2 linked regions of the Methylosinus trichosporium OB3b genome follow. The protein of the gene in region 1 interacts with the protein of each later gene in a pairwise test. Links are inferred from orthologs where the notes say so. Each region holds a gene or a part of one and is shown on either strand. Other genes may lie near its edges. The genes, in order: leuS and ligA.

Evidence for each region.
Region 2: the proteins of leuS (region 1) and ligA interact in binary tests that used the Escherichia coli proteins (3 or more experiments, as listed by UniProt). The link is inferred for Methylosinus trichosporium OB3b from one-to-one orthologs.

What each region holds. Positions count from the first base shown.
Region 1 is NZ_CP023737.1:2,275,576-2,282,825, forward strand. Bases 1-3,212 are described here. They hold leuS (leucine--tRNA ligase), read left to right. Parts: upstream 1-396; coding sequence 397-3,012; downstream 3,013-3,212. Other genes in these bases: CQW49_RS10960 (glycerol-3-phosphate dehydrogenase), read right to left, coding at 1-249; CQW49_RS10970 (LPS assembly lipoprotein LptE), read left to right, coding at 2,999-3,212. Also shown: more of CQW49_RS10970, read left to right, coding at 3,213-3,523; CQW49_RS10975 (PHA/PHB synthase family protein), read right to left, coding at 3,672-5,987; CQW49_RS10980 (hypothetical protein), read left to right, coding at 6,242-6,598; CQW49_RS10985 (LL-diaminopimelate aminotransferase), read left to right, coding at 6,822-7,250.
Region 2 is NZ_CP023737.1:217,441-224,445, forward strand. Bases 2,015-4,981 are described here. They hold ligA (NAD-dependent DNA ligase LigA), read left to right. Parts: upstream 2,015-2,410; coding sequence 2,411-4,552; downstream 4,553-4,981. Other genes in these bases: CQW49_RS01050 (DUF433 domain-containing protein), read right to left, coding at 2,030-2,254; CQW49_RS01060 (DUF1013 domain-containing protein), read left to right, coding at 4,795-4,981. Also shown: CQW49_RS01040 (EAL domain-containing protein), read left to right, coding at 1-1,686; more of CQW49_RS01060, read left to right, coding at 4,982-5,511; CQW49_RS24985 (hypothetical protein), read right to left, coding at 5,744-5,920; CQW49_RS01065 (ABC transporter transmembrane domain-containing protein), read left to right, coding at 6,206-7,005. UniProt on the Escherichia coli protein: DNA ligase that catalyzes the formation of phosphodiester linkages between 5'-phosphoryl and 3'-hydroxyl groups in double-stranded DNA using NAD as a coenzyme and as the energy source for the reaction.

The sequences.
Region 1 (7,250 bases):
CGGTCGGATGATATGCGGCGCGGCGGCGAGCAGCAGCTCGCGCTCGGCCAGCGCCTCATGGACGAGACGGAACTCATATTGCTCGAGATAGCGCAGCCCGCCATGGATCAGCTTGGTCGAGGCCGAGGAGGTCGCGGCGGCGAGATCCGTCTGCTCGACGAGGAGAACGCGAAGGCCGCGCCCAGCGGCGTCGCGGGCGATGGCGCAGCCATTGACCCCGCCTCCGACGATGAGAAGATCGTAGATCATGGCGGCCTCCGGCTTCGGGCCCCGCGCGGGCGCGCCTCAACATAGGCCGATTCGGCCGGCCCGGCGCCGTCTTGCTTTGACAAGCGGAGCGACGCCCTGCATTACAGGCGAAACCCCGATTTTTCGAGCAGGACCCGCCTTCCGCCCATGAGACCTGAACGCTACGAATTCGCCGCGGCCGAGCCCAAATGGCGTGCGCTCTGGGAGGAGCGGCGAGCCTTCGCCTGCGGCGATCCGCAAAAGCCGAAATATTACGTGCTGGAGATGTTTCCCTATCCGTCGGGACGCATCCATGTCGGTCATGTGCGTAATTATTCGATGGGCGACGTCATCGCCCGCTACAAGCGCGCCAAGGGCTTCGACGTGCTGCATCCGATGGGCTGGGACGCCTTCGGCCTGCCGGCCGAGAACGCGGCCCAGCAGAGCGGCTCGCATCCGGCGAAATGGACCTACGCCAATATCGCCTCGATGCGGACTCAACTGAAATCCATGGGCCTCTCGCTCGACTGGTCGCGCGAGATCGCCACTTGCGACCCGGCCTATTACAAGCATCAACAAAAACTATTCCTCGATTTTCTCGCGCACGGGCTCGTCGACCGCAAGCAGTCCAAGGTCAATTGGGACCCCGTCGACATGACCGTGCTCGCCAATGAGCAGGTGGTCGACGGGCGCGGCTGGCGTTCCGGCGCGCTGGTCGAGCAGCGCGAGCTGACCCAATGGTTCCTGCGCATCGGCAAATATGCCGATGACCTCCTCGGGTCCCTGGATACGCTCGAGCGCTGGCCGGAGAAGGTGCGGCTGATGCAGCGCAATTGGATCGGCCGCTCGGAAGGGCTGCTGGTCCGCTTCGCCCTCGCCAATGATCCCGCGGGCGAGATCGAGGTGTTCACCACGCGGCCGGACACTCTGTTCGGCGCCAAATTCGTCGCGCTCGCGCCGGACCATCCGCTCGCACGCAAGGCCGCCGAGAGCGATCCGGCGCTCGCCGCATTCGCCGAAGAATGCCGCCACATCGGCACCTCGGTCGCGGCGATCGAGACCGCCGAGAAGAAGGGCTACGACACCGGCCTAAAGGTCGTTCATCCCTTCGATCCCGCTTGGACGCTGCCGGTCTATGTCGCCAATTTCATTCTGATGGATTACGGCACGGGCGCGATCTTCGGCTGTCCGGCGCATGACCAGCGCGACCTCGACTTCTCGCGCGCCTATGGCCTCGGCGCGACGCCTGTGGTCTGCCCCGAGGGCGTCGATCCGGCGAGCCTCGTCATCGGCGAGACGGCTTTCGACGGCGAGGGCGTTCTCGTCAATTCGCGCTTCCTCGATGGAATGACCGTCGCGCAGGCGAAGGAGGAGGCGGCCAAGCGTCTCGAGACGGCGCAGCTGCACGGCCGTCCGCAGGGCGAGCGCAAGATCAATTACAAGCTGCGCGACTGGGGCGTCTCACGGCAGCGCTATTGGGGCTGTCCGATACCGATCATCCATTGCCCCGATTGCGGCGTCGTGCCCGTGCCGGACGCGGATCTGCCGGTGAAGCTGCCGGAGGATGTGACCTTCGATCGGCCGGGCAATCCGCTCGACCATCATCCGACATGGAAGCATGTCGCCTGTCCGAAGTGCGGCGCGGCGGCGCGGCGCGAGACCGACACGATGGACACTTTCGTGGACTCGTCCTGGTATTACGCGCGCTTTGCCGATCCGCACAACGAGGCGGCGCCGGCCGATCCTGAGCAGCTCGCGCGCTGGCTGCCGGTCGATCAATATATCGGCGGAATCGAGCATGCGATCCTGCATCTTCTCTATTCGCGCTTCTTCTCGCGCGCCATGCGCGACTCGGGACATGGCGGCGTCGCCGAGCCTTTCGCGGGCCTCTTCACGCAAGGCATGGTGGTGCATGAGACCTATCGCGCCGCCTCGGGCAAATGGATCGCGCCGACCGAGCTGCGCTTCGAGGCCAATGACAAGGGCCGCCGCGCCTTTCTGATCGAGACCGGCGAGGAGGTCGAGATCGGCTCGATCGAGAAGATGTCGAAGTCGAAGCGCAACACGGTCGACCCGGACGACATCATCGCGAGCTATGGCGCCGACACCGCGCGCCTGTTCGTGCTCTCCGATTCGCCTCCCGATCGCGATGTGGTGTGGTCGGAAGAGGGCGTGCAGGGCGCCTCGCGCTTCGTGCATCGCGTCTGGCGCCTCGCCGGCGAGCTCGCCAATGTCGCGGCGCCGCTCGGCGCGCGCGCGCCGGCGGAATTCGGCGCCGCGGCGCTCGACATTCGCAAGGCGACGCATCGCGCCATCGCCGCGGTCGGCGACAATATCGAGCGCCTGCGCTTCAACACGGCGATCGCCCGCATTCGTGAATTCGCCAATGAGCTGACATCGGCGCTCGACAAGATCGAGGCGACGCCGGTCGCCGATGATCTCGCCTTCGCTTTCAGAGAAGCTGCCGAGACGCTCGCCCTGCTCATCGCGCCGATGACGCCGCATGTGGCCGAGGAATGCTGGCGCGATCTCGGCCATGCGACGCTCCTCGTCGAGACGCCCTGGCCGGTCGCCGATCCGGCGCTGGTCGCGCTGGAGACGATCGTGCTGCCGGTGCAGGTCAATGGCAAGAAGCGCGCGGAGCTCGTCGTCGCCCATGACGCTCCCGAATCCGTCATCCGCGAGGAGGCGCTGAGCCAAGAGGCCGTGGTCCGCGCCATGGACGGCAAGCCGCTGAAGAAATTCATCCTCGTGCCCAAGAGGATCGTCAATGTCGTCGTCTGACTCAACGGCCTGCCGGCGCCGCGCAGTTCTCTGCGCCGCGCTCGCGCTCTTTCTCTCCGCCTGCAACGAGATTCGGCCGCTCTACGGGCCGATCGGCGCCGGCGCGCCGCTGGCGGCGGAGCTGCAGGCGGTCGATGTCGCGCCCATTCCAGAGCGCGCCGGCCATTATGTGCGCAATGAGCTGATCTTCGCCTTCAACGGCACGGGCTCTGAGGTCGCGCCGCGCTATCGGCTGTTCGTCGAGCTGAAGGAGCGGGTGCAGACGCCGATTCTCGACACCGTCACCGGCCGCGCCACCTCGGCGACCGTCATCATCGACGCCGACTACAAATTGATCTCGATCGCCGACGAGAAAGTCATTACCGAGGGCGTCGCCTTCGGCGTGGCGTCCTATGACCGCTTCAGCAATCGTCTCGCCAATGTCCGCGCCGCGCGCGACAGCGAGATCAGGGACGCCAAGGTGATCGCCGACCAGATCCGCACGCGCGTCGCGACCGTGCTGGCGAAATAGGACCCGCCCTCTCGCACATTTCGGACAGAGGCGCCAGCGCCCGCAGCCTCCTCTCCCCGCTTGCGGAGAGAGGTGAGGTGAGGGGCTGGGCGGTTATGCTCGAAAGCTTCGGACCGAGGCGGCGACGACGCTGAAAATCAACAGCCCCTCACGCCCTCACGCGCACATAGTCTCCCGGCGCGTCGCACAGCGCCTTCAATCCGCCCTCGCCGGGAATGCGCGCAGCGACCTGCTCCGGCGCCTGCGACGTGATCCAGTCGTGCCAGTCGTCCCACCAGGAGCCCTTGCTCTCCTTGGCCGCCTTCACCCAATCCTCATAGGCGCCCATCGGCGGGCCGCCGGTCCAATATTGATATTTGTGCTTGTCGGGCGGATTGACGACGCCGGCGATATGGCCGGCGCCGGCGAGCACATAGCGCACCTCGCCGCCGAAATATTTGGCGCCCGTGAACACCGAGCGCGCCGGCGCGATGTGGTCTTCCTTCGCCGCCAGCTCATAGATCGGGATCTTCACCTTGCGCAGATTGAGCGTCACGCCGTCGATCACCATGCGGCCTTGCGACAGCGCGTTCTCGATGTAGCAATAGCGCAGATAGAAGAGATGATTGGCGCGCGGGATGCGCGTGCAGTCGGAGTTCCAGGTGAGCAGGTCGAAAGCCGCGGGCTCGACGCCCTTCATGTAATTGTTGACGAAATAGGTCCAGAACAATTCGTTCGGCCGCAGCATGTTGAAGGTCGTCGCCATTTTGACGCCTTCGAGATAGCCGGTGCGAGACATGGCCTCGTCGAGCGCGGCGAGCCGCGCCTCGTCGATGAACACCTGCATGTCGCCGGCGTCGGTGAAATCGACCTGCGTCGCCAGAAAGGTCACGCTGTCGATGCGGTCGTCGCCCTTCTCGGCCAGATAGGCGAGGGTCGCGGCGAGCATGGTGCCGCCGACGCAATAGCCCGCGGCGGCGACATGCGGCGCTCCGGTCGCCTTCTGCACCGCGTCGAGCGCGGCCAGCACGCCCTCCTTCATGTAAGCGTCGAAGCCCTTGTCCGCCTGGCTCTCGTCGGGATTGACCCAGGAGACCACGAAGACGGTGAGGCCCTTGCCGGTCGCCCAGCGCACGAAGCTCTTCTCGCGATTGAGATCGAGCACGTAGAATTTATTGATCCAGGGCGGCACGATCAGCAGCGGGCGCTCATAGACCGTCTCCGTCGACGGCGCATATTGGATGAGCTCCATCACCGGCGTGCGGTAGACGACCTTGCCGGGCGTCGACGCCATGTCGACGCCGAGCTCGAACTTGCTCTCGTCGCTCTGGCGCAGCTTCAACATACCGCGCCCGGCGGAGAGATCCTCGGTCAGCATCTTCATGCCGCGCACGAGATTTTCGCCGCGCGCATCGAGCGTCGCACGCAGCAGCTCGGGATTGGTGGCCACGAAATTGGACGGCGACAAAGCGCTGGCGATGAGGCGCGTGTAGAAGGCCGCCTTGGATTTCGTCTGCGGATCGAGCCCGTCGGTGCGCTCGACCGCCTCGCTCGCCCAATGCGTCGTCAGCGCATAGGATTGGCGCAGGCAATCGAAGAAGGGATTGTCGCGCCATTCGGGCGCGGAAAAGCGCTTGTCGCTGGGGTCCGCCGGCACCACTGGCGGCACATCGGCGCCGGAGAAGCGGCGCAGGGTCTGGCTCCAGATCGCGCTGAGGCCGGTCAGGAGATCGGCCTGCGCCGCCACCGCCTGCTCGGGCTTGGCCATCCAGCGCTCGGCGACGGCGCCGAGCGTCTTGGTCGCGTCGGCGACATTACTCGCCAATTCGCTGCGCGTGTCGCCCGGCTCCATGCCGCCCACCGCGGCGGCGAGCGCCTTACGGCCCTGGTCGACGAGCCGGGCCAGATTTTCGGCGATGATCTCGAAATCATGCGCGGTCGATTCGGCCGCGCCGGCTTGATAGTCGCGCGCCGGCTTGCGTTGCGGCGCAGCCGGAATCTCGGGCGGAGCGGCGGGCGTCAGGACGGGCGCAGGCGCCGGCGGCGCCGGCTCCAGCGCCTGCAATTGTCCCATCAGGCTGCGGCGCTGCGCCTCGGTCAATTCGGCGGCGGCGCCGGCGACCAGAGCGGCCGCGGCCTGTAGCTCGAGCCGGCGCTCCTCCGCCGTCGGGGCGGCGGGCGGCGTGGCGATGGCGATCATGGCCTCGCGCGGCGCTTCCGCCGTCGGCTCTCGGACCGGCGGCTCTTGGACCGGCGGCTCTTGGACCGGCGCCCGCGGCTTTGCCCTAACCTTGCCGGTCTTTTTCTTTTGCGCCGGAGCGGCGGCGGCCACGCGTGCGCCGTTCACGCGCGGCGCTTCCAGCAGCGAAACATCCGCATTCTCAGCCGGCGGCGGCTCCTCGACCACGAGTTTGGTCTCCGCCGCATCTCGCAAATGGGGCGGCCGCCGTTTGGCTCCGGCCGTTGAGCGGCGTCCTGCGGTCATGTCCTCGTCCTGTCGCCGCGGCGGCTTTCGCCCGGCCGCCTCTCGTCATCTTCCTTAGAGCATATCCCGCAGAGGTACGGAAAGCCGCTCCGGGCAGGAAATCCGTTCCTTCAATACTTAAGCGCGGCATAGCCGCGAGTGAAGGTCGGGCGCGACGGAAGGTCGGCCGCGAGCGCCGACGCGCGCCGTCTCGCCGCACTTATCAAAACCGCATTGTCGCTCTATGACGAAACGCGCCGCTGGAGCCCGCCCCTATGAGACGAATTTTCGCGCTTGCGCCGATCGCCCTGCTGCTCGCCGCGCCCACGCGCGCCGAGGACGCGTCGTCCTCTGTCGGCGCGACGATCGGCCGCTTCTTCGAGGGCGTCGGGCTGCGCAACGCGCCGCCGCCGCGCGTCGATTTCGTCGAGCGCTCGCGCCCGGCCGATCTCGACTACACGCCTCTGGGACCAAAAGTGACGCGACCCGACCTCAAAACCGTTCGCGCCGAAGCCGACGCCATGCAGAAGGAGCTCGAGGCCGCCGCCGCCGCCGCGAGGGCCCGCGCCGCGCGCGTCAAGACGCCCGACGCGCCGACGAAATCGCGCGACGGCGCGGCGAGGCGGCCCTAGAGCGCTATCCGATCCATTGGATCGGATAGCGCTCTAGAATTCTTTCGTTCGAGCGAATTCTGATCGATCGAACGATTCCGCTCCATCGGAAAGCGCTCTAGCTATTTCGAAAGGCTTTCGCGCCATCATCGCCCTTTCGGCCCGAGGCGGCCGCTAGGATTCGTTTCATCCCCGGAGCGCCGAGCGGCGCTTCTCCAGGCAACCCCGAGCGGATCGACGCCCCATGTCGGATTTCCATCGCATCAAGCGCCTTCCCCCTTATGTCTTCGAGCAGGTCAATCGGCTCAAGGCCAAGGCGCGCGCCGCCGGGGCCGACATCATCGACCTCGGCATGGGCAATCCCGATCTTCCCGCGCCGCGCCATGTGATCGAGAAGCTGGTGGAGACCGCCGGCCGCCCGCGCACGGATCGCTATTCGGCGTCCAAGGGCATTGTGGGACTGCGCCGCGCCCAGGCCGGCTATTACGAGCGCCGCTTCGGCGTGAAGCTCGATCCGGAGACGCAGATCGTCGCGACGCTCGGCTCCAAGGAGGGCTTCGCCAATATGGCGCAGGCGATCACCGCGCCGGGCGACGTCGTGCTCGCGCCCAACCCTTCCTATCCCATTCACGCCTTCGGCTTTCTGATGGCCGGCGGCGTCATCCGCTCGGTG
Region 2 (7,005 bases), 2.1 Mb from region 1 along the record:
GAGCGCAAGGCCTTGGCCCTGACCGGCGCCAATGAGATCGTCTTCGACTGGGACGTGCCGGCCGATTACATTTATGTGAGCCCCGAGGTGGAGGAGCAGCTCGGCCTCGACCGCGGCGGGCTCGAGGGCGCGGCCTCCTCCTGGCTCGCGCTGCTGCATCCCTTCGAGCATGATCGCTATCGCGCCTGCCTCGACGCCATTCTCGAGCAGAGGCGCGGCCGCATCAATCAGGAGTTCCGGCTGCGCGGCGCCGACGGCCATTACATGTGCTATCGGCTGCGCGCGCGGCCGGTGATCGGCCAGGACGGCGAGGTCATTCGCGTCGTCGGCGCGCTGACCGACGTCACCGACATGCGCAATGCGCAGGAGCGGCTGCTGCACGACGCCGTGCACGACAATCTGACCGGCCTGCCCAATCGCGAATTGTTCTGCGACCGTCTCGCCGCCGCTCTGGTGTTCGCCGGGCTCGACTCCGGCGTGCGGCCGACAGTGCTCAGCATCGATGTCGACCGTTTCCGCCAGACCAATGAGCAGGTCGGGATGGCGACCGGCGATTCCGTGCTGCTGACCGTCGCCCATCGGCTGACGCGCCTCCTGCAGAAGCAGGACACTCTGGCGCGGCTCGGCGGCGACCGCTTCGCCATCATTCTCGTCTCCGAGACCCATGTCGATCATGTGATCGCCCTGGCCGACGCGGTGCGCCGGGCGCTGGCGACGCCGGTGCGCTTCACCGATCGGGAGATTGCGCTCTCGGTGTCGATCGGCGTCGCTCTGTTCGATAAGGAGCTGCATCCCGATCACAACGATATGCTGGAGGACGCTGAGATCGCGCTGCGCCACGCCAAGCGCAACGGCGGCAATCGCATCGAGGTGTTCCGTCCGGCGATGCGCTCGCAGCGCTCCGACCGGCTGACGCTGGAGGCCGAGCTGCGCCGCGCGCTGGAGCGCGGCGAGGTCAAAGTGTTCTTTCAGCCGGTGGTGCGGCTCGAGGACCGCACCATAGCCGGCTTCGAGGCCGTGCTGCGCTGGGACCATCCGCGTCTCGGCCAGCTCGATCCGCGCGAGTTCGGACAGGTTGCCGAGCAGACCGGCCTCGTCGTCGATTTCGGTCTGCTGGCGCTGGAGCGCACGGCGCGCGAGCTCGCCGCCTGGCAGCGCGCGCTCGCCGTCGATCCGCCGATCTTCGCCACGGTCGAGGTGGCCTCGCGGCAATTGCTGCGCCACGATCTATTACGCGATGTCAAGAGCGTGCTGATGCGCAACGACATCGCGCGCGGCAGCTTGAAGCTCGGGCTGACCGAGAGTCTGGTGATGGAAAACCCGGAATATACGGTCGAGATGCTGGCGCGGATCAAGGAGCTCGGCGCCGGGCTGTCGCTCGAGGATTTCGGCTCGGGCTATTCCTCGCTCGCCTATCTGCAGCGTTTTCCCTTCGACGCGATCAAGATCGACCGCAATTTCGTGCGGCAGACGGGCAGGGCCTCGCGCGCGGTGATCCTGCGCTCGCTGATCGCGCTCGCCAATGACCTCGGCATGGATGTGATCGCCGAGGGCGCGGAAACGGAATCGGATGCGATCGAGCTCTATCAGCTCGGCTGCGCCTATGCGCAGGGCTACGCCTTCGGTCGCCCGATCACGCCCATGGAGGCGCGGCGGCTGGTCGGCGCGGCGCCGGAGGCGGCGTAGGGCATTTCACGTCATTCACACGACTTCGATCAAGGTCTCGCCGCGGTTCAATGCCGCATGGATTTCCGGGAGCATGGTCTCGAACCAGCGCAAAAGCTCGCGCTTTCGCGAGTTGCGGACCCTGATCCAGACGATCGCCGGCCCGTCTTTTTCGAGAGCCTTCCGCTGCGCAAAATCTTCGTCCTTTGTGACCACGACCGCTCCGCAGGCAAGCGCGAGCTCCAGATCGCGTCGTCGCGCGCACCGCCGAGGCCGACGTCGGAGACATGCTCCGCCTCATAGCCCATAGCGACGAGCCAGCGCGCCAGCGCCGGCGGCAGCTGGGCGTCGACGAGAAAGCGCATCACGCGACGCGCAGGATCGGATGGTCGCTCTGCCTGGCCGCGAATTCCAGGACGGCGGCGACGTCCGCCGCCTCGAGCATGGGGTAATCCTCCAGGATTTCCTCGCGCGAAGCGCCGGCGGCGAGAAGGTCCAGCACGTCCTTCACGCGAATGCGGAGAGAACGGACGCAGGGACGCCCGCCGCATTGGAGCGGATCGACGGTGATGCGATGCAATTCACTCACGAGCGCTCCTCCTCCAGGGAATGGAACCCACTATATCGCCGCCGCCGCCGCCAGTCATCCCGCGGCGGTCGGCGCGAGCGCGACCCGAGGTCGGACTCTCTTGGCGCCGGCCGGCGAATAATCGTAAACGAGACAGGGACCATCAAGGGAATTGTCATGAGCGCCGACAACGTCCGTCCCTCTCCCCGCAAGCGAGGCGAAAGAGAACGCCCTCCCGTGGCAGAGCTGTCTCCACGCCGCGCCAAGCTCGAGCATTCGAGGCTCGCCGAGGAGATCGCCGAATATGACCGGCGCTATTATCAGGAGGATGATCCGGCGATCTCGGACGCCGAATATGACGCGCTGCGCCAGCGCTATGAGGCGCTCGAAAAAGCCTTTCCCGAGCTCGGCGGAGACGCCTCGCTGACGAAGACGGTCGGCGCCGCGCCGGCGGAGAAATTCGCCAAGATCAGGCATGTCGTGCGCATGCTCTCGCTCGGCAACGTCTTCGCCGACGAGGAGGTCCACGAATTCGTCGCGCGCGTGCGGCGCTTCCTCAATTTCTCCGACGCGGCGCCGCTGCTGTTCACCGCCGAGCCGAAGATCGACGGCCTCTCCTGCTCGCTGCGCTATGAGAAGGGCGAGCTCGTCTCCGCCGCGACGCGCGGCGACGGCGAGGAGGGCGAGGACATCACCGCAAATATTCGCACGCTCGAGGAAATCCCGCAGCGTCTGCGCGGCGACGTGATCCCCGAGGTGCTGGAGATCCGCGGCGAGGTCTATATGCGCCGCGAGGATTTTTTCGCACTCAACCAGCGGCAGGCGGAGGCGGGCAAGCCGCTGTTCGCCAATCCGCGCAATTCCGCCGCCGGCTCGCTGCGCCAGCTCGATCCCAATGTCACCGCGAGCCGGCCGCTGCGCTTCTTCGCTTATGGCTGGGGCGAGGTCAGCGTGATGCCGGCGGACACGCAATTGGGCATGGTGCAGGCCTTCGCGTCCTTCGGCCTCGCCACCAATCCGCTGACGCAGCTCTGCGGAAGCGCCGAGGAGCTGCTCGCTCATTATCGAAACATCGAAGCGCTGCGCGCGACGCTCGGCTATGACATAGACGGTGTCGTCTACAAGGTCGACGACATCGGCCTGCAAATCCGCCTCGGCTTCGTCTCGCGCGCGCCGCGCTGGGCGGTGGCGCATAAATTCCCGGCCGAGCAGGCGAAGACCATTGTCCGCGACATTGAGATCAATGTCGGCCGCACCGGCGCCTTGACGCCGATCGCGCGGCTGGAGCCGGTGACCGTCGGCGGCGTCGTCGTCTCCAACGCCACTCTGCACAATGAGGACGAGATCGCCCGCAAGGACATTCGCATCGGCGACACTGTTGTGGTGCAGCGCGCCGGCGACGTCATTCCACAGATCGTCGAAGTGGTCCTCGACAAGCGGCCGGAAGGCGCGACGCCCTATGTGTTTCCGCACGAGTGTCCGGCCTGCGGCTCGGCGGCGCTGCGCGAGATCGACGAGAAGGGCGTCGAGGACGTCGTGCGCCGCTGCACCGGCTCGCTGGTCTGCCCGGCGCAGGCGATCGAGCGCCTGAAGCATTTCGCCTCGCGCAACGCCATGGACATCGAAGGGCTCGGCGACAAGCAGATCGAATATTTTTTCACCGATGGGCTTGTGCGCACCGCCTCCGAGATTTTCACGCTCGCCGAGCGCGACCGCGCCAGCCTGACGAAGCTCGAGAACAAGGAGGGCTATGGCGAGACCTCGGTGCGCAATCTGTTCGCGGCGATCGACGCGCGGCGAACCGTTCCGATCAATCGCTTCCTCTATGCGCTCGGCATTCGCCATGTCGGCGAGACCAACGCTCGTCGCCTCGCGCGCCATTTCCCCGATTTCGCCAGCCTACGCGACACTGCGCGCGAGGCGGCGCCCGGCAGCGAGGCGCGCGAGCGCATCGAATCGATCGAAGGAATCGGCGGCGTCGTCGCCGAGGCGCTGCATGATTTCTTCGCCGAGCCGCACAATGAGCGCGAGATCGACGCTCTGCTCGCTCATGTGAGCCTCGAGCCTATGCCGACCATAGAGAACGCTTCGCCCGTTGCCGGCAAGACGGTGGTGTTCACCGGCGCGCTCGAGCGGCTGACGCGCGAGGAGGCGAAAGCCCAGGCCGAGCGCTTCGGCGCCAAGATTTCCGGCTCGGTTTCGAAGAAGACGGACCTCGTCGTCGCTGGTCCGGGCGCCGGCTCGAAGCTCGCAAAGGCCAAGGAACTCGGGGTGGAAGTGATCAGCGAGGAGGAGTGGTTCACCCGCACCGGGCAATGAAGCGATCCTCGCCGGTCGGTCGGTCGCTTCGCTTCTCGCTGACGGCGAGCGGCTTCGCAGTCCTTCGAGGAATCGCTCTATGCTGTCTGCTCGAGCTCGAGCGCAGAGCGCGCATTGCGCTTCCCGGCGCCACAGGCTATATGAAGACTATCCCCCAGCATGGTGATCGAGTGACGAGGCGGATGCCTCGGGCCGCGCGGCCACGCGCGCCGCGGCCATCGCACGTGAAGGAGAATCAGAAGATGAGCACCGCTCCGCTCATGCCCAAGGCGACCGCCGTCTGGCTCGTCGAGAACACGTCGCTCAGCTTCGATCAGATCGCCGACTTCTGTAAGCTGCATCCGCTCGAGGTCAAAGGCATCGCCGACGGCGAAGTCGCCGCCGGCATTCGCGGGCTCGATCCGATCACCTCCGGCCAGTTGACGCGCGAGGAGATCGCGCGCGGCGAGCGCGATTCCGCGCACCGCCTGTCGCTGTCGGTGTCAAAGGTGAAGGTGCCGGAGATCAAGCGCGCGCGCGGGCCGCGCTACACGCCGCTGTCGCGTCGTCAGGATCGGCCCAATGCGATTCTGTGGCTGGTGCGCAATCATCCGGAACTGAAGGATGCGCAGATCATGCGCCTCGTCGGCACCACCAAGAGCACGCTGAAGGCGGTGCGTGAGCGCACCCATTGGAATTCCGCCGCGCTCGCGCCGATGGACCCGGTCACGCTCGGCCTCTGCTCGCAGATCGATCTCGATTTCGAGGTCACTCGCGCCGCCAAGGATCGTCCGGCGGCGCTCGAGGAGCAGGGCCAGACGCTGCAGCCGGCGGAGGTCACCACGCGGCCCTATCACGAGCCGACGACCACCGAGGACGTGTTCGGCAAGAGCACGCCGGCGCCGGTCGAGCAGGAGGAAGACCATTTCGACGCCGACCGCGTGTTCGGCCGCCTGAAAAACCTCGATTTCGAGGACTGAGCGACTATGCGGGCAGGGGCGGACGGGGGGCGCGACAATCTGGCGCATTTACCGACGCCCGTGCTTCATGGTTTCCTGCAGAGGTCGGCGGCGAGAGTGAGAGAATCAAAAACGCCGACGGCGGCAACCGTCGGCGCTAGATTTGATCAGCCACGAAGCGACCGAAGCCGGTCAGCGGCAGATGGGCGTTTTGACTCGCACGCGAAGCAGAGCGGCCGCGTGAGAGCTGGGCTTATTTGAAGTAGAAGCCCAGCACGCCGCCCGCGAGACCGCCGACGACAGCGGCGGAGACGGTGTTGGCGATGCCGCCGAGGCCCGCAGCGCCGAGGCCGCCGAGCAGAAGCGCGCCGATGCCGGCGAAGAGATAGACGTTGGTGGACAGGGTCGGTTCGAATTCTTTCTCGGCCATTGCTGTCACTCCTTCCGGTTTCCCGAGCGTCCCGCCTTATCTTTGCTAGGGTGGCGGGTGCGCTCATACCCCCGTTGGCCGGGGGGCGTCTTATCGACGATGCAGAGCCTAACATAACCTTATCGACTGTCCAGTCGCTCTCTGCGTCCGATCGCGCGGGTTTTCCGAGGCTTTTTACGAGTTTCAACAAAGTCAACCATCTATGACGTCGCAGGGGGCGCGCAGGCGGCGTCGCATCGGCGAAAAAAGTGGAACGAGTCCGATTTGCGGGCTATATCGCCGGCGATGAACGACGAAAATCCCCCAGAATCCGGTTCCCGTTGGCGTCGCATTCTCGCGCCCTTGCGGCGGATCGCGCCCTTTGCGCTGCGATATCGCGGCCGAATCGGTCTCGCCGTTGTCGCGCTCGCCGCCGCCTCCCTCGCGACGCTCGCTCTGCCGCTCGCCGTGCGCGGCATGATCGACCATGGCTTCTCGACCGACGATCCGGCGGCCGTCAACGCGTATTTCGGCGCCATTGTGGGCGTCGTCGCCATTCTCGCCCTCGCCTCGGCCTCCCGCTATTATCTCGTCACGACGCTCGGCGAGCGGATCGTCGCCGATCTTCGCGCGACCTTGTTCCGCCATCTGACCCGGCTCGACGCAGGCTTCTACGACGCCAACAAGACCGGTGAGCTGATGTCGCGCCTCACCGCCGACACGACTCAATTGAAGGCGGTTTTCGGCGCCTCCGCCTCGGTGGCTCTGCGCAATTTGTTCTTGTTCGTCGGCGCGGTGATCATGATGGCGCTGTCGAGCGCCAAGCTCTCCGCCGTCGCGCTCGCCGCTATTCCGCTGATCGTGCTGCCGCTCATTCTCTCCGGCCGCGCCGTGCGCAAGCGATCGCGCCATGCGCAGGACAGGCTCGCCGAGGCCAGCGCCTACGCCGCCGAAAATCTCGCCGCCGTGCGCACCATGCAGGCCTGCAACGCGCAGGATGCAGCGGCCGGGCGCTTCGCCGCCGCGGCGGAGCACGCCTATGACGCGGCGCGCGACGCGACGCGCGCGCGCGCGCTGGTGACGGCGGTGACGATCTTCCTCGTCTT